Linked DNA regions of Pseudolabrys taiwanensis. The protein of the gene in region 2 interacts with the protein of the main gene of each other region in a pairwise test. Links are inferred from orthologs where the notes say so. Each region holds a gene or a part of one and is shown on either strand. Other genes may lie near its edges.

Region 1 (8,711 bases), 400 kb from region 2 along the record:
CAAGACGGAGACGAAGTGGTGCTGACGGGATGGTGCGCGGATGGCGTCCATCGCGCGATCGGCTTCGGCGAATGTCGTGGACGCATTGTGCCGCCGCTCGGCTGACAGGACATCCGACCATGTCTTCGTCCTCGCATAAACGTCGCGCCGTTTCGCCCGCCCGCGGCACGACCGTGGAGCAGATGGCAGAGGACACGACCGTTGGGCGAATTCTGGCGGCCGCCGAGATGCTGTTTGCCGAGCAGGGGTTGTCGAAGCCGACGTTACGGACGATCACCGAGCGGGCGGGCGTCAATATCGCCGCGGTGAACTATCACTTCGGTTCGAAGGAGGAATTGATCCTGGCCGTGTTCGAGCGGCTGTCGCAGGGGATCAACGCCCGCCGCGTGGCCGAACTCGAGACACTGCTCGCGGAGGCGGCCGCCCGCGCCAAGCCGCCGCAATTGAGCGACGTGGTCGCGTGCTTCGTGCGGGTCTATGTCGATCCGCGTCCGGAAGAGAACAGCGCGCTCTTCGCCAAGCTCGTGCTGCAGCATCGTGTCGAACCGACGCCGGTAACGCACGCCGTCGTGCGCACGCATTTCGACCCGATGGCGGCGCGCTTCATCGATGCGCTGGCGCTCGCTTGCCCCGGCATCGACAGGGCGATACTCGCCTGGCGCTACATGTTCATGGTGGGGGCCGTCATCGTGACGGTAACGGACCAAGGCGGCGACAACCGGCTGGCCCGCCTGACCGGTGGGGCGGCCGATACGGCCGATCGAGCCGTGCTTGCGGGCGAACTGGTCCGCTTCCTGATCGCCGGCATGGCCGCGTCCTGACCCGAGCAAGGAGAAACGTCATGGTCCAACGCATCGTCGATATTTCGATGCCGCTCGAGAACGATGTGCCGAGCGATCCGCCGCTCGCACGTCCGAAGCTGCGCTACTTCAATCACACCGAAACCTTCGATCGCATCGGCAGCTTTTTTCCCGGTCTGACGCGCGAGGATTTGCCCGATGGCGCGGCCTGGGCCGTCGAACTGGTCGAGATCAGCACGCATAACGGCACGCATCTCGACGCGCCGTATCATTTCCACCCGACCATGGATCACGCGCTGGGCGCGCCCAAACCGGCCATGACGATCGATCAGGTGCCGCTCGACTGGTGCTTCAAGCCCGGCGTGAAGCTCGACTTCCGTCATTTCCCGGCCGGCTACGTGGCAACCGCCGCCGACGTCGAAGCCGAGCTTGCGCGTATCGGCCACACGCTTGCACCGCTCGATATCGTACTGGTCAACACCGCCGCGGCCGCCCGCTACGGCCACGCCGATTACGTCGACAGTGGCTGCGGCATGGGCCGCGAGGCGACGCTCTACTTACTCGAACGCGGCGTGCGCGTGACCGGCATCGACGGTTGGAGCTGGGACGCGCCGTTTAGCGCGACCCGCGCGCGTTATGCGGAGACCAAGGATGCCAAGCTGATCTGGGAAGGGCACAAAGCCGGGCGCGATATCGGTTACTGCCACATCGAGAAGCTGCACGGCCTCGAAGCCTTGCCTGCGACAGGCTTCACCGTGTCGTGCTTCCCGGTGAAAATCCGTGGTGCTTCGGCCGGCTGGACGCGCGCGGTCGCGATCTTCGACGAGTGATCGGCTGTGGCCGCCGGAATCTCACGGCGGCCAGCCCTTACATGTGATGGTCGGGCAGGTGATCGGCGCGCGCGAGCGACGAGAAGCGCGTGACCGAGCCGTCGAAGGCCAGCTCGACCGTGCCGGTCGGGCCGTGACGCTGCTTGCCGATGATGACTTCGGCGGTGCCGTGCACTTTGTCCGCTTCCGCCAGCCACTCCGCGAACTTCTCACGCGCCGCCTCCGACGGCTTGCGCATGTTGTGGTAGTATTCTTCGCGGTAGACGAACATCACGACGTCGGCGTCCTGTTCGATCGAACCCGATTCACGCAAGTCCGAAAGCTGCGGCCGCTTGTCATCGCGGCTTTCCACCTGACGCGACAGCTGCGACAGCGCCATCACCGGCACCTGCAGCTCCTTCGCCAGCGCCTTGAGCCGCGTGGTGATTTCGGTGATTTCCTGCACGCGGTTTTCCGATGAACGCTTGTTCGAGCCGGTCAAAAGCTGAAGGTAGTCGATCACCAGGAAGTCGAGGCCGCGCTGGCGCTTCAAGCGCCGCGCACGCGCCGCGAGCTGCGCGATCGAGATGCCGCCCGTCTCATCGACGTAGAGCGGCACGTTCTGCAACTCGATCGAGTAGTCCTTGATCTTCTCGAATTCGGCTTCGCTGATGCCGCCGCGGCGGATCTGGTTGGACGGGATGCCCGTCTGTTCGGCGATGATACGGGTGGCGAGCTGCTCGGCCGACATTTCGAGCGAGAAGAAGCCGACGACGCCGCCGTTGACCGTTTCCATGTGGCCGTCGGGCTTGACCTCGCCGCGCCACGCTTTGGCGACGTTGTAGGCGATGTTGGTGGCGAGCGCGGTCTTGCCCATGCCGGGACGGCCGGCGACGATGATCAAGTCCGACTTCTGCAAGCCGCCCATCATGCGGTCGAGATCGTCGAGACCGGTGGCGACGCCCGACAATTTGCCGTCGCGCTGGAAGGCGGCGGCGGCCATGTCGATGGCGGTGGTGAGAGCCTGGCCGAAACGCTGGAAGCCGCCGTCGTAGCGGCCGGTCTCGGCGAGGTCGAACAGCTTCTTTTCGGCGTCTTCGATCTGGTGGCGCGGCGAGAAGTCGACCGGCGCGTCATAGGCGACGTTGACCATGTCTTCGCCGACCTGGATCAGCGAGCGGCGGATGAACAGGTCGTAGACGGTGCGCCCGTAGTCCTCGGCGTTGATGATCGTGGTGGCTTCGGCGGCGAGGCGGGCGAGATATTGGCTCACCGTCAGCCCGCCGATGTCGACGCTGGCGTCGAGGAAGGTCTTGAGCGTGACCGGCGTCGCGATCTTGCCGGCGCGGATCAGGTCGCGCGTGAGGGTGTAGAGCTTCTGATGGATCGGCTCGAAGAAATGTTCCGGGTTCAGAAAGTCCGATACCCGGTAGAAGGCCTCGTTATTGACGAGGATGGCGCCCAGCAGGGCCTGCTCGGCCTCGATGTTGTGCGGGGCAGAACGATATTGCGGTGCAGAAGCGTCGAGCTGCTTGCGTGCGACTGATTCGAGAGGGGCCATGGAAATCCTTGTTCCGCCATTTTGACGAAACTTTGGTGGAGCCCTTGCTTACACCATTGCTCTCGGAGAGCGACCGTCGATCGACGGCATCGCCCGCTGTCCACAATCCTGACCACCGAAAAAAAAATGCCTTCACGCTGCTTGAGCGTGAAGGCTTGACGTGGGTGCCGTGCGCTAATAGCGGGTGTGATTATTCCCCCGCCAGCCTTAGGGGCGGCCTGGTCTTGCCCTCGACCCCGCGCAGGCGTTGCTCTTCGCGCATGATGTAGTCGCGCGTCATCGGCACGATGCCTTGCTTCTTGGTGAGCTGGATCTGGAAGTTCATCATGTTCTGCTTGCGGAACGACATTTCCGACGCCGCCAGATAGAACTCCCACATGCGCACGAAGCGCTGGTCGTAGATGCGCTCGACTTCCTCGCGGTGCGCGAGGAAGCGCTCGCGCCATGCCTTCAGCGTCTCCGCGTAATGCAGGCGCAGGATTTCGATGTCGCAGACGAGCAGGCCGGCGCGCTCGATCGCGGGCAGCACTTCCGACACCGACGGAATGTAGCCGCCGGGGAAGATGTACTTGGCGATCCACGGATTGGTGATGCCCGGGCGCTCCGAGCGGCCGATCGAATGCAGCACCATGACGCCGTCATCCTTCAGGAGCTTGGCCGCTTTCCTGAAGAACTCGTCGTAATGGCCGACACCGACATGCTCGAACATGCCGACCGACACGATGCGGTCGAACGGGCCGGGGACGTCGCGGTAATCCTGGAGGTTGAACCGGGCGCGGCTCGTCAGCCCCTTTTCGGCGGCGCGGGCATTGGCGATGCCATGCTGTTCCTGCGAGAGCGTGACGCCGGTCACATCGGCGCCGGAGATCTCGGCGAGATAAAGCCCCAGGCCGCCCCAGCCGCAGCCGATGTCGAGGATGCGTTGACCCGGCTCGATCAGCAGCTTGGCTGCGAGGTGGCGCTTCTTGGCAAGCTGGGCATCGTCGAGCGTTGCATCCGGCGTCTCGAAATAGGCGCAGCTATATTGCCGATCGGCGTCCAGGAAGAGAGAGTAGAGACGGCCATCGAGATCGTAATGGTGCGCGACATTCTCTCTCGCGCGCTTGCGCGGATTGAACTGCGCCAGGCGCCGGCCGAGATAGCGCAGCAGGAACTGCGGTCGCGACCATTGCGGCAGCTCCGCCTGCTGGCCGAGCGCAATCTCAAGCACCTCGGCGATCGTGCCTTCTTCGACGACAAACGTGCCGTCCATATAGGCTTCGCCGAGCTTGAGCTCCGGATCCGTGATCAAGCCCCATTCGGCCGCACGATTTGTGAGACGCACGGCGACTGGCTTGCCGGTGCCATCGCCAAAGGTAAAACTTTGGCCGCTCGATGTGGTGAGTTTGAAGCTCCCCCGACGGAGGAAGGTTCTCAACAGAATTTGGAGCAACCGGTCCATCGGCCGCCTCCATCAATCACAATCCGGGCGCTATACGAGGAGGGTAACTCCGACGGCTAACGTCACCGGTGCCTAAACGTTCGATTGTAGGGATTTAATCGCGCTTTTTAGGCCGCCGCAATGCCACAATTGGGGACGTCGCATGCAATTCTGGTCTGCGGGTCATTAATGTCTATTATACAGTAAGTACCTGTGTTTATCGGGGCGGCAAACGTGAAGTCCAAAGGTCGAGGAATATGATGAGCTTACAGAACGGAATTCGACTAACGTTTGGCTTGGGGCTGCTGTTATTGGCGAATAGCGCCAATGCACAGGATAACCTCGATCAGGGCAAGTCGGGCGCGCAGTTGTTCGCGTCCAACTGTGCGATCTGTCACAAATCGCCGGAAGGTCTCGCCAAAGCGGGCGGTCTGCTCGGGGTGCAGAGTTTCCTGCGGGAACATTACACGGCGAGCAAAGAATCGGCGGCGGTCATCGCGGCCTATCTTCAGTCGGTGGACAAGGCCGCAGGGCCCGCACAGCGAAACGCACCGTCCAAGCGAGCAGTGCGCGGTGACGGAAGCGGCAAGCCGGCGGCGAAGAAGCCCGAAGCCAAACGCGGTGAGGGCAGCTCCGAGAACGCTTCGGAGAAAAAATCTTCCGAAACGAAACCATCGGAGAGCAAAACATCCTCTCGCAAACCGGCGGAATCGAAAGGCGACTCCAAGCCGAGCGAAGCGAAACCGGCTGACGCATCGAAGTCCGAGAAATCGGAATAAGACTACCGGTGTTTTCGGGCGATTGCGTCACCGAACATTAACCGCCGCCGGTTGGCGATGTGAATTCTGCCGCACTGCGGTGAACTATTGACGTCGTGTGCCGTTAAGGTGCCCGACGGGGAGTTCACCACATGCAAGAGCTGATGCTGCTCGTAATGGCAGCGGTCTTTACTGTCGCCATCGTCTTGATCCATCGGGTTACGCCGTAAATCGTGTCACGATGGACGATGACGCAAAAAGGCCCGGCAGCGATGCCGGGCCTTTGCCATAACGACGAGGCAAGCAAGCCTCGCGTATCGATCACTCTTCGTCGGCGGCCTTCTTCTTGCCCTTGGCCTTCTTCGGCGCGGGCTCGGCGTCGGCTTCGGCCTCGGGAGCGGCAGCTTCGGCTTCCTCGTCTTCGCTGCCTTCCTCGAAGAACGTTTCGGCCGTGGCGGCGGCTTCGGCGCGGGCCTCTTCTTCATCGGTACGGCGGACGGTCACGTCCTCGCCACGCTTGATGCGCTCGGCTTCATCGGCGCTGCGCGCGACGATCACGGTGACCGCCACTTCGATTTCCGGATGCAGCGCGATCGGAACCTTGTACTGACCGATCATCTTGATCGGCGCGTTGATCGCGACCTGGCCCTTGGCGATATCGGCGCCTTCCTCGGCGATCAGGCGGGCGATGTCGCGGCTCGTCACCGAACCGAACAGCTGGCCGGTCTCGCTCGCCTGACGCAGCACCACGAAGCTCTTGCCGTCGACCTTCGCGGCGACCTTGCCGGCTTCGCCCTTGGCCTCGAGATTGCGCGTCTCGAGTTCGGCCTTCATGCCTTCGAAGCGCTTCTTGTTGTCGGCCGTGGCGCGCAGCGCCTTGTTGTTCGGCAGCAGGAAATTGCGCGCGAAGCCGTCTTTCACGCGCACGACGTCGCCCATCTGGCCGAGCTTGCCGACGCGTTCGAGCAGGATCACTTCCATTGTCATTACTCCTTCGGATCTGAACTTGGTTGGTTCTTGGGTTTGGTTTCGGGTTGATGTTGAACTCAGGTGATGGTGGAGGCCGGCGGCCCGCGCTTGCTCGCGATGCGCGCCCGCAGGCCGAACAAAGTTTCGACGAGGCCGAGCACGGCGAAAATCAGCACCGGCCAGCCCAATACGGCGAGCGAGGCATAGACGCCGCCGATAATGAAAGGCCGGCTGTTCAGGCTGCGCGTGACGTCGTGCACCACGGCGAGACCGAGCACCGCATGCGCCATGCACAGGCTTGCCGCGACCACGCCGGCGACGATGCCGACGAGGCCGTCGACGAAGCTCAGCACGGTCGCAACGCCGAGCGCGATCGCCGCCGTAGGCGGGAACACCATCGCGGCGATCTCCGGCCAGGGCCGCGTCAGCCGCCCGGAGAATCGCACGATGCGGCCGGCGAGCCACAGATTGACGAGGCTGGTGACGGTGGCCAGCACCGCCGCGGCGGGCGGGATCACCGTGACGAAGAAATCGATGAAGCGCTTGGCGCGCTCCGCGTCCGCCGCCGGGACGCCGTCCCTGCCGGCATCGAGCTGCAGCATGCGGTTGAGCGCGCTGGCAAGCCCGGTCCGGAAGCTCTCGGCGTCGAGGCCGAAATTCGGAATGGCGAACAGCACCACCAGGGCCGCGAGGGCGGCGGCCCAGAGCACCAGGCGGCCGGGCGGATACCATTCGAGCGAAGGCTGGTCGGACGCGCCCGCCGTCGCGGTCAGCGGCCGCGCCAGCAAAGAGAGGTAGGTGAGCCACCAGGCTGGGATGCCGGCGCCGGCGAGGAAAGCGAGAAAGAAAGCGCCGCCGAATATGAGGCCGATCGCGCCCGCCGCGACGATCGCGGCGGTCAGGCTGGCCCAATGGGTCCAGCCGAGCCCGGCGATCATGATCGGCAGCGGTGCGAGATAGAAGAGGATGACGGACAGCCACGAGCCGGACGTTACCGAGGCGAACAGCAAAGCCGCCGCGGCGCCAGCACCAATGCCTATGAGACCGGTCTGCATCATCCCGAGCTGTCCCGCTCCGTTCGAGCGGTTAGAGGCGGAGCCTACGTCCGTCCCAACCATCGGCTTGCCGGATGTCGCCGGAAGCCTCGTTTTAAGGCCTCACCCCGCGTGTCGCGGGATGAGGCTGTTCGTCAAATCCGATTAGCGGATCACGTAAGGCAGCAGGCCGAGGAAGCGGGCGCGCTTGATCGCCTGGGCGAGTTCACGCTGCTTCTTGGCCGACACCGCGGTGATGCGGCTCGGCACGATCTTGCCGCGCTCCGAGACGTAACGCTGCAACAGCTTCACGTCCTTGTAGTCGATCTTCGGCGCATTGGCGCCCGAGAACGGGCAGGTCTTGCGACGGCGGAAGAACGGACGGCGCGCGCCGCCCTGAGCTGCGAGTGCCATTGATTATTCCTCCGTAGCCGCTGCTTCGTCATCTTCGCGGCGCGGACGGCGCTCGCCCCGGTCACCGCGATCGCCGCGGTCACGGTCGCCGAAGCGGCCGCCACGATCGCCGCGCTCGTCGCGGTCACGATCGGACTTACGCAGCATGGCGGAGGGGCCTTCCTCCAGCTCTTCGACGCGGATGGTCAGATAGCGCAGAACGTCTTCCGAGAGGCGCTCCTGGCGCTCGATCTCGTTGAGAGCCGCCGCCGGCGCATCGACGTTGAGAAGCGTCATATGCGCTTTGCGGTTCTTGTTCATGCGGTAGGTGAGGGACTTCAGGCCCCAGTATTCGTTCTTGGAGACCGTGCCGCCCATCTGCGTGATGACGCCGGTGAGCTGGGTGGTCAATTCCTCGACCTGCTGCGCGCTCAGGTCCTGGCGCGCCAGATAGACGTGTTCATAGAGGGGCATGAAATGCCTTTCCCTGTTAGAGCCAAATCCTCGATCCTGGCGCCTAGCCCTTCGAGCCCTTCGGGAAAGGCTCGAAACTGCTCTGAAGGCGGAAACACGGGATGCCGGACCAGACGGTCCTACCGGCTTGCAGCGTCAGACGCTGCCGACCAGTCATCCGTTCAGCTTCCAACCAGGGTCGACGGAACGCGCGGGTTATAAGGATTTCCGCCGGGAATGCAAGGAGAACGCAGGCTGGAACCCGCCTCAGGCGGCGTGTTCGGTGCCGTTTTGTAGCCGGTCGGCGAGCTGGACCGCCAGATCAGCCCCTTCCTGGAGCTGGCGTACCCCTTCCTCGGTCGGGGCGCTTTGGCGGCGCATACGGTTGAGCGCCCCGAGCAATCGATCGAGGTTCGCCGCCAGGAGTTGCTGGCGGAACTGCGGGTCGCTGCGGGCCCGCGAAAGATCGTCGTCGGAGACCAGGGTGCTCATTGGCCGAGTGTCGCTTGGATTA
Region 2 (8,870 bases):
CGATCGGCGTGAAGTCGTCCTTCACATCGTAAGGCAGCTTGTAGATCGCGCTGTTGGCGACGTGGGTTCCCCAGATCCCGGTCATGATCGTGTAGCCGTCGGGAGCGGCGCGGGCGACGCGCGCCGCCGCGAGGCCGCCGGCCGCGCCGCCGACGTTCTCGACGATGACCGTCTGCCCCAGCGCATCCTTCATCTTGTCCGCAACGATGCGGCTTGTCGTATCGACCGGGCCGCCGGCCGGAAATGGCACAACAAGCGTAATCGGCCGCGACGGATAAGAGTCGGCGAAGGCCGGCGCCGCCAGGGCCGCCAGGCCGACCGCCGCCGCAATCAACTGAAGCCGTTTTGTCATTTTGTTGTTTCCTCCTTGATGGCCGGCGCGAGAGGCAGGAACTCCGACATCCTCGCCCCGGGATAGAATGTCTGCTGGAAAGCCGGACGGGCCTTCATCCGCTCGTACCAATCGGCGACGCGCGGAAACTTCTCGTTCCAGATGGTGTCCATGCCGAGGTCGGCCATGCGGTCGATCAGCGGCGCCACGATGATGTCGGCGAGCGTGTATTGCTCACCGAGCAGCCAAGGGCCCTTCTCGAGCGCCGCATTCATGCGCGAACACGTATTGGCGATCTGCTCGTACGAGGCTTCGACGTCCTCTTTCTTGAAGCCCTGCGGCCCCATGCGGCGATAGAACTGCTTGCGGATCGGCCGGACATCGGACTCCACGCCTTCGAAGGTCTTGCGGTCCATGCCTTCGTAGCGCGGCAGGAAGCCCATGTTGAATGACGGCACACGCACCGCCGCCGTCGGCACTTCTTCGAGGAACCGCATCCAGGCGCGCATACGCGCCCGGTCGGCGAGATTCTCCGGCGACAGCCGCACCTCGGGGTAACGCTCCTCGAGATATTCGCAGATCACGCTGGAATCGACGATGATCTCATCGTCGTCGACCAGTGTCGGCACCACGCCGTTCGGATTGATCTTGAGATATTCCGGACGCAGATGCTCTTTCGCCTTGCCGATATCGAGCTTCACGTCCTTGAACGGCAGCTTCTTTTCGGCAAGGCAGATGCGCACCTTCTGGCTGCAGGTCGAGTGCGCGGCGTTGTAAAGCGTCAGCATGTCAGGTCCTTTCCGGGATGGCGCGGTCGCGCATCATCCCCTCACTCAGCGGCTTTGACGACGGTGTTGCGCAATGTGCCGATGCGCTCGATGCGCACATCGCAGACGTCGCCGGGCTTCAAGAAGATCGGCGGCTTGCGCGAGAAGCCGACGCCGGCCGGCGTGCCGGTGGCGATGACATCGCCCGCCTTCAACGGCAGGAAAGCGGACGCGTAACTGACGATCTCGGCCACGCCGAACAACAGGTCCGAGGTGTTGCCATCCTGCAGGACCGTGCCGTTCACCGTCAGGCTGATGGCGAGCTTGCCGACATCGCCCACCTCGTCGGGTGTGACCATCCAGGGCCCAAAGGCGCCGGTGCCGACAAAATTCTTTCCCGATGTGACCTGGCTGGAATGAAACTGCCAGTCGCGCACGCTGCCGTCGTTGAAACAGGAATAGCCCGCGACATGGGCCATGGCGTCTTCGCGCGCAATGTAACGGCCGCCCTTGCCGACGATGATCGCCAACTCGGCCTCGTAGTCGAAATCGTTCGAGACCTTCGGCATGACCAGAGGCTCGCCGTGGGCGACGAACGTCTCCGGATAGCGGATGAACAGCGACGGCTGCTTTGGCCGCGGCCGCGCGACACCAGCAGCCTGCACTTCGCGCAGATGGTCCTCGTAGTTGACGCCGACGCAGTAGCAATGCGCGCAGTCGGGAATGACCGGCAGCAAGGTCACGCTGTCGAGCGTCCGGTCGGCCTTCTGCGCGGCGAAGGGCGCCGCCGCCGCCACGCCTGCCCCTTCGAGCAGCGCGCGCAACGATGGTACGCCCAGCCGCGCCGCCAGATCGACGATGCCGGCCTCGGTCGCGAGACCGAAGCCGGGCTTACTGTCGGCGATGTAGCTGACGAAGCGCATCGCCTTCAGGCCTTGCCGTTCTTCATCGCGAGATCGGTCAGATGCGCGTGCTGCGTCATCCACGCGTACCGGCTTTCCTGCGCCAGCTTGATCGCTGCCTTGAACGCCATGGCACCGGCCGGACGACCGAACACATGCGCATGCGCCGTGATATCGAGAGACGCGGCGGGCGAGCGGATCTCGCTCCAGCCGTCGAGCATGGACTTGAGCACGCGGACGAACATGTCCGGCTCGTTGCCGTAACGGATGCAGAGCGGGAAGTCGTTGACCTCCATGGTGAACGGGATCGCAACGACTGGTCCCTTCGCGGTATCGACGACGTAAGGCAGATCACGGTCGAAAGCATCGGCGAGCCAGGTCATCCCCTCGCCCGCCAGCAGTTCCGGCGTGTTGAGGCTCGGCGTCGCGCGCGGGCTGATCCAGCCTTGCGGCCGCATGCCCGACGTCTTCTGCAGCACGTCGATGCAGCGCTTGAGGTCGGTGAGCTCTTCCTGGCGGCTTTGATAGGCCGGAATGATGTGTTGCGACCAGGAGTGCGCGGCGATGATGTGCCCCTGTTGCACGATCGCCTTCATCAGGTCGGGATTGCGTTCGGCGAGGATGCCGCTGACGTAGAACACCGCCTGCGTCTTCGTGTCGGCAAGCACATCGAGCAGCCGCCACGCACCCGTCTTTGCGCCGTATTCGGACCAGGACTTCGCCTGCGTGTCGTAGACGCCTGCGCGCAACGGATTGCCCATCGGCCCGATGCCGGGCGCGGCATCGTCCGTCCACCCTTCGAGCATCACGCTGACGGAAATTGCGAGCGGTCGTCCGTCCGGCCAGCCGAACGGCAGGGCATCCTGCGCCATCCTCGAGTCCTCTTAAACAAGTGTTTTATACGTTTGTATGAAACAAGCATTTAAGGTATCGTTTGTCAATCTGGTTCGGAAGGCGACCCACTATGACGAAAAGGCCCGCGCTGATGCGGGAGGCCGCCCGGGAGCGGCCGGAAACGGCCACTCAGGCCCGTATTCTCGACAGCGCGATTACGTTGTTCGCGGAGCGAGGGTTCTCTGAGGTCACGGTGCGCGACATCGCGGAGCGGGCCGAGGCCAATCCGGCCGCCATCAGCTACTACTTCGGCGCCAAGGAGCAGCTCATCAAACAGGCGATCCGTTCGGTGATCGCCCCGTTGAACGAGAAGCGTTTCGCCGCCCTCGCCGCGGTCGAGGCGCGTGGCGACTTCACGGTCGAGGACGTCGTCCGTGCGATGGTCGAGCCGACGGTCGAAGCCTGCATGGGCTCGCACGATTGGGATCGGCATTATGCCCGCGTGCTCGTTCTGACCTTCGCGCTGCGGCAGCAATTCGTCGATCAGGCGATGTCGGAGGAGACCGATCAGGTCGCGATGCGCTTCGTCTCCGCCCTCGCCCGCGTCATGCCCGCTCGGGATCGCGCGACATTGTTCTGGTGCTACGACTTCATGATCGGCGCGCTGATGCACATCCTGCTCGACGGCTCGCGCGGCTATCGCCTGCGGCGCTTGTCGGAAGGCACCGCCGACACCGCCGATGCCAAAGCCATGATCGTGCAACTCGTGCGCTTCATCACGGCCGGCCTGAAAGCGCCAACCTGAGAACCAGAGCGACCGCTGATGAACAACGGTCTCTTTCCGCGGCCCCGTCACTTCGGCGGACACAGGCGCCCTTGCGCGAGAAAGTCGCACGATATAATTCTCGCATGTCGAAAAAGGCAGGCGTGGTAATGGGTAGGCCCACGCCCCTCCGGTTAACGGAGGCTCTGTTCCTCGCTTCGCCGCATGCGGCGAGCCTGTCGAACCCCCGACGGTCCCCGGCGCAGCTCTGCTGTGCCGCCGGTTCGTCCGCGTGGGTTGTCAGCCGACACACTGCTCCGGGCGGACCTTAACCTCGGAGCCCATTCCATGGTCGACATCAGTGTCGAAAATCCAGACGCACCGCGCCGCGGTTCGGTCGCAGTCATCGCCGTTACACTGTTCCTGAACGTCACCGGCTTCACGTTGATTTTGCCGGTGATCCCGTTTCTCGTCGGCCGCTATGTGCCGCCCGACCGTGTCGGACTTTACGTCGGATTGATCGTCTCCGTCTTCGCCCTGTGCGCGTTCGCCGCCGCCCCGGTTCTTGGCGCGTTGAGCGACCGTTTCGGACGACGGCCTGTTCTTCTCCTGTCGCTGATCGGCTCCGCCATCGGCTACGTCATCTTCGGCATGGGCGGCGCGCTTTGGGTGCTGTTTCTTGGCCGCATCGTCGACGGCCTGACGGCCGGCAATATCAGCACCATCTTCGCCTATATTGCCGACACGCATGCGCCCGCCGAGCGCGGCCGCATCTACGGCCTGCTCGGCGCGGTCGCGGGCTTCGGCTTCATGTTCGGACCGGTGGCCGGCGGATTCTTAGGGGCGCTGTCGCCGACGATGCCGTTGTTCGTCGCGGCTGCGATCACGGTCCTGTGCGCGTTTTGGGTTTACATCGCTTTGCCGGAGAGCGTTGCCCGCGACAAACCGCCGGGGCCTTGGCAATGGCGGCAGTTGAACCCTCTCGGCCAACTCGCCGGCGTTCTGCGCTACGCGAACTTGCGCGTGCCTTTCTTCGCCGCGTTCTGCTTCTTCTTTGCGGGCGCCATGCTTCAGAGCAATCTGTCCGTCTATCTCAAAGACGTCCTGCAATTCGGAACGACAAGTATCGGCTGGACGCTCTTCGGCGTCGGCGTCATGGACATCGTGAGCCAGGGGCTGCTCACACGGGTGCTGCTGCCACGCCTCGGATCGCGCATGCTGACGCGCCTCGGCCTCGCCATCAACGCCGTCGGCTTTGCGATGATCGCCAGCCTCGTCTTCGTCCCCAGGATCGAGTTTCTGGCCGCATCCATCTTCGTGTTCACCCTGGGCGACGGCCTGTTTCAACCGGCGATGAGCGAAATCATCGCCAATGCTGCGCCGCCTGACGCTCAAGGACGCGTCCAAGGCGCCAATCAAGCGCAGCAGTCGCTCGCGCGGATGCTCGGGCCGCTGGCCCCTGCGATCCTGTCGCCCATGAGCATCAGCGCGCCGTATTGGGTGGGTGGTGCGGTGGCGATCGTGGGCATGGCCGCGCTGTGGATCCGGCAAAAGGCCACGAGGTAAGGCAAACCAAGTCGCGGCGCACAAGGCAGCCGACACCACGACAGGCCGGCGTCATCGGCGCTTCAGGCCGATGGTGGGCGATGACGGACTCGAACCGCCGACATCCTCCGTGTAAAGGAGGCGCTCTACCAACTGAGCTAATCGCCCATCGACACGCCAATAGCGCCTGACCGGCCTCGGGCGCAATCCCTAAAGAAAAACGGCGCCTTGCGGCGCCGTTTTTGTCTTCAATGTCGGCCTGGATCAGTGCGCCGTCAGCCCGGAGCCTTCTTCCTCGGCACCGGCGTCGGACGTCACGAGCTTCGCGCTCGCCTCGTCCCATTCGATCGGCTCGGGCTTGCGCGTCAGCGCACGCGCCAGCACTTCGTCCATGCGCGAGACCGGAACGATCTCGAGGTTCTTCTTGATCGTATCGGAGATCTCGACCAGGTCCTTCGCGTTCTCTTCCGGGATCAGCACCGTCTTGATGCCGCCGCGGGCAGCAGCCAGCAGCTTCTCCTTGAGGCCGCCGATCGGCAGCACGCGGCCGCGCAGCGTGATCTCGCCGGTCATGGCGACATCCTTGCGCACCGGAATGCCGGTCATCACCGAGACGATCGATGTCACCATCGCGACGCCCGCCGACGGACCGTCCTTGGGCGTCGCGCCTTCCGGCACGTGCACGTGGATGTCCTTGCGGTCGAACAGCGGCGGCTCGATGCCGAAGGCGACCGCGCGCGAGCGCACGTAGGACGCCGCCGCCGATATCGACTCCTTCATCACGTCGCGCAGGTTGCCGGTGACGGTCATGCGACCCTTGCCCGGCATCGACGTGCCTTCGATGGTGAGCAGCTCGCCGCCCACGTCGGTCCAGGCGAGACCGGTGACGACGCCGACGAGATCGTCGGCCTCCACCTCACCGTAGCGATACTTCGGCACACCGAGGTAATCTGCGAGGTTGGCGGCGGTGACGGCGATCGTCTTCTTCTTCGAGGTCATCAGCTCCTTCACGGCCTTGCGGGCCAGGTTGGAGAGCTCACGCTCGAGGTTGCGCACGCCCGCTTCCCGCGTATAGCGGCGGATCAGCGTGATGAGCGCCTCGTCGTCGATCGACCATTCCTGCTTCTCGAGGCCGTGCTTGGCGACCGCGTGCGGGATCAGATGCTTGCGCGCGATCTCGACCTTCTCATCCTCCGTGTAACCGGCGATGCGGATGATCTCCATGCGGTCCATCAGCGGGCCAGGGATATTCAGCGTGTTGGCCGTGGTGATGAACATCACGTTGGAGAGGTCGTACTCGACCTCGAGGTAGTGGTCGGCGAACGTGCCGTTCTGCTCCGGATCGAGCACCTCGAGCAGAGCCGAGGACGGGTCGCCGCGGAAGTCGGCGCCCATCTTGTCGATCTCGTCGAGCAGGAACAGCGGGTTCGACGTCTTGGCCTTGCGCATCGACTGGATGATCTTGCCGGGCATCGAGCCGATATAGGTGCGGCGGTGACCGCGGATCTCGGCCTCGTCGCGCACGCCGCCGAGCGACACGCGCACGAACTCACGGCCGGTCGCCTTGGCGATCGACTTGCCGAGCGAGGTCTTGCCGACGCCCGGAGGGCCGACGAGGCACAGGATCGGGCCGGTCAGCTTGTTGGCGCGCTGCTGCACGGCGAGATACTCGACGATGCGCTCCTTGACCTTCTCCAGGCCATAGTGATCGGCATCGAGCACCATCTCGGCGGCGGTGAGATCCTTCTTGACCTTGCTCTTCTTGCCCCACGGGATCGAGAGCAGCCAGTCGAGATAGTTGCGCACGACCGTCGCCTCGGCAGACATCGGCGACATCTGACGGAGCTTCTTGAGTTCGTGCGTGGCCTTCTCGCGGGCTTCCTTGGAGAGCTTGGTCTTCTTGATCTTGTCTTCCAGCTCCTGAAGCTCGTCGCGGCCTTCCTCGTCGCCGAGCTCCTTCTGGATCGCCTTCATCTGTTCGTTGAGGTAGTACTCGCGCTGCGTCTTCTCCATCTGCCGCTTGACGCGGGTCCGGATGCGCTTCTCCACCTGCAACACGGAGATCTCGCTCTCCATCAGACCGAGCACCTTCTCCAGGCGTTCGGTGACGGACGGCGTCTCCAGGATGTCCTGCTTGTCGGGAATCTTGACGGCGAGATGCGAAGCGACGGTGTCGGCAAGCTTGGCATAGTCCTCGATCTGCTGGACCACGCCGACGACTTCCGGCGACACCTTCTTATTGAGCTTCACATAGTTCTCGAACTCGTTGACCACCGAACGCGCCATGGCTTCCGCCTCGACGCGCTCGCCGAGATCGTCGGCGATCGCCGTCGCATCGGCTTCGTAGTAGTCGTTACGGTCGGTGTACTTGAGCACCTTCGCGCGCGCCGCGCCTTCGACCAGCACCTTCACGGTGCCGTCGGGCAGCTTGAGAAGCTGCAACACGCTCGCCAGCGTACCGACTTCGAAGATCGCGTCGGTCGCCGGATCGTCGTCGGATGCATTCTTCTGCGTGGCGAGCAGAATGAAGGTGTCGGAGCGCATCACCTCTTCCAGCGCCTTGATCGACTTTTCACGGCCGACAAAGAGCGGAACGATCATGTGCGGAAACACCACGATGTCGCGCAGCGGCAGCACCGGATAGGCCCGGGTCTCGCCCGGTTGCAGCGGAGGTCGTGGCTTGGTCGTCATGGCCTTGATCCTTGTTGTTGTGCCCCCGTCGTGAGCGGCCCACAGCGTGGCCCCGCCAGACGGTGCCGGAAAGTCCGGGTAAGGCGGCGAAGGGCCAACTGGCTGCCCGTCGCGCTTTCGCGGGTGCGAAACCTCACCCGATCGGAACTATGAATCGTACGCCAGTTCTTTTCGGATACAATACGTATGCCGACCACTCGGGGTCCGCAAGTCAGCGAAATTTGCGCCGAGTCTGTCCGATTCTTGTCCGATCGTATCGCGCAAAGCACGAGACGGCGGGTTTTCCCCGGCATACGGGAACCCGCCGTCTGAAGGCTTTCGGGCGTCAGGCGCTGGCGCTGCCTGGTTCCGCCGTCCGGTCGCTGCGGTCGGCATAGATGTAGAGCGGACGCGCGGTCCCCTCGACCACTTCCTTGGAGATGACCACCTCTTCCACGCCCTCGAGGCTCGGGAGGTCGAACATGGTGTCAAGCAGGATGCCCTCCATGATGGAGCGCAGGCCGCGTGCACCGGTCTTGCGTTCGATCGCCTTGCGGGCGATGGCGCCAAGCGCCTCTTCCGCGAGCGTGAGATCGATCGACTCCATTTCGAACAGACGCTGATACTGCTTCACCAGCGCGTTCTTCGGCTCGACCAGAATCTTCTTGAGCGACGTCTCGTCGAGATCCTCGAGCGTGGCGACCACCGGCAAGCGGCCGACGAACTCAGGGATCAGACCGTACTTCAGAAGATCCTCGGGCTCGACCTCGCGGAAGATTTCGCCCTGTCGGCGATCTTCCGGCGCCGAGACCCTGGCGGCAAAGCCGATTGAGGTCGATTTGCCGCGCGCCGAGATGATCTTGTCGAGGCCGGCAAAAGCGCCACCGCAGATGAAGAGGATGTTGGTCGTGTCGACCTGCAGGAACTCCTGCTGGGGATGCTTGCGACCGCCCTGCGGCGGCACCGACGCAACGGTGCCTTCCATGATCTTCAGGAGCGCCTGCTGCACGCCCTCGCCCGACACATCGCGCGTGATCGACGGATTGTCGGATTTGCGC

What was found.
Region 1: the proteins of lon (region 2) and rplI interact in binary tests that used the Escherichia coli proteins (3 or more experiments, as listed by UniProt). The link is inferred for Pseudolabrys taiwanensis from one-to-one orthologs.

Annotation. Positions count from the first base shown.
Region 1 is NZ_CP031417.1:1,741,224-1,749,934, reverse strand. The notes cover bases 4,500-7,418. They hold rplI (50S ribosomal protein L9), read right to left. Parts: upstream 6,330-7,418; coding sequence 5,670-6,329; downstream 4,500-5,669. Other genes in these bases: DW352_RS08350 (DUF2232 domain-containing protein), read right to left, coding at 6,395-7,375; DW352_RS08360 (hypothetical protein), read left to right, coding at 4,851-5,369; DW352_RS08365 (cyclopropane fatty acid synthase), read right to left, coding at 4,500-4,611. In the rest of the region: fahA (fumarylacetoacetase), read left to right, coding at 1-105; DW352_RS08380 (TetR/AcrR family transcriptional regulator), read left to right, coding at 120-821; DW352_RS08375 (cyclase family protein), read left to right, coding at 842-1,630; DW352_RS08370 (replicative DNA helicase), read right to left, coding at 1,668-3,170; more of DW352_RS08365, read right to left, coding at 3,361-4,499; rpsR (30S ribosomal protein S18), read right to left, coding at 7,517-7,765; rpsF (30S ribosomal protein S6), read right to left, coding at 7,769-8,218; DW352_RS08335 (hypothetical protein), read right to left, coding at 8,465-8,689.
Region 2 is NZ_CP031417.1:1,336,054-1,344,923, forward strand. What follows is about bases 5,121-8,198. They hold lon (endopeptidase La), read right to left. Parts: upstream 7,834-8,198; coding sequence 5,407-7,833; downstream 5,121-5,406. Other genes in these bases: DW352_RS06425 (MFS transporter), read left to right, coding at 5,121-5,163; clpX (ATP-dependent Clp protease ATP-binding subunit ClpX), read right to left, coding at 8,159-8,198. Also shown: DW352_RS06400 (Bug family tripartite tricarboxylate transporter substrate binding protein), read right to left, coding at 1-352; DW352_RS06405 (glutathione S-transferase family protein), read right to left, coding at 349-1,119; DW352_RS06410 (fumarylacetoacetate hydrolase family protein), read right to left, coding at 1,161-2,021; DW352_RS06415 (polysaccharide deacetylase family protein), read right to left, coding at 2,027-2,872; DW352_RS06420 (TetR/AcrR family transcriptional regulator), read left to right, coding at 2,965-3,639; more of DW352_RS06425, read left to right, coding at 3,946-5,120; more of clpX, read right to left, coding at 8,199-8,870.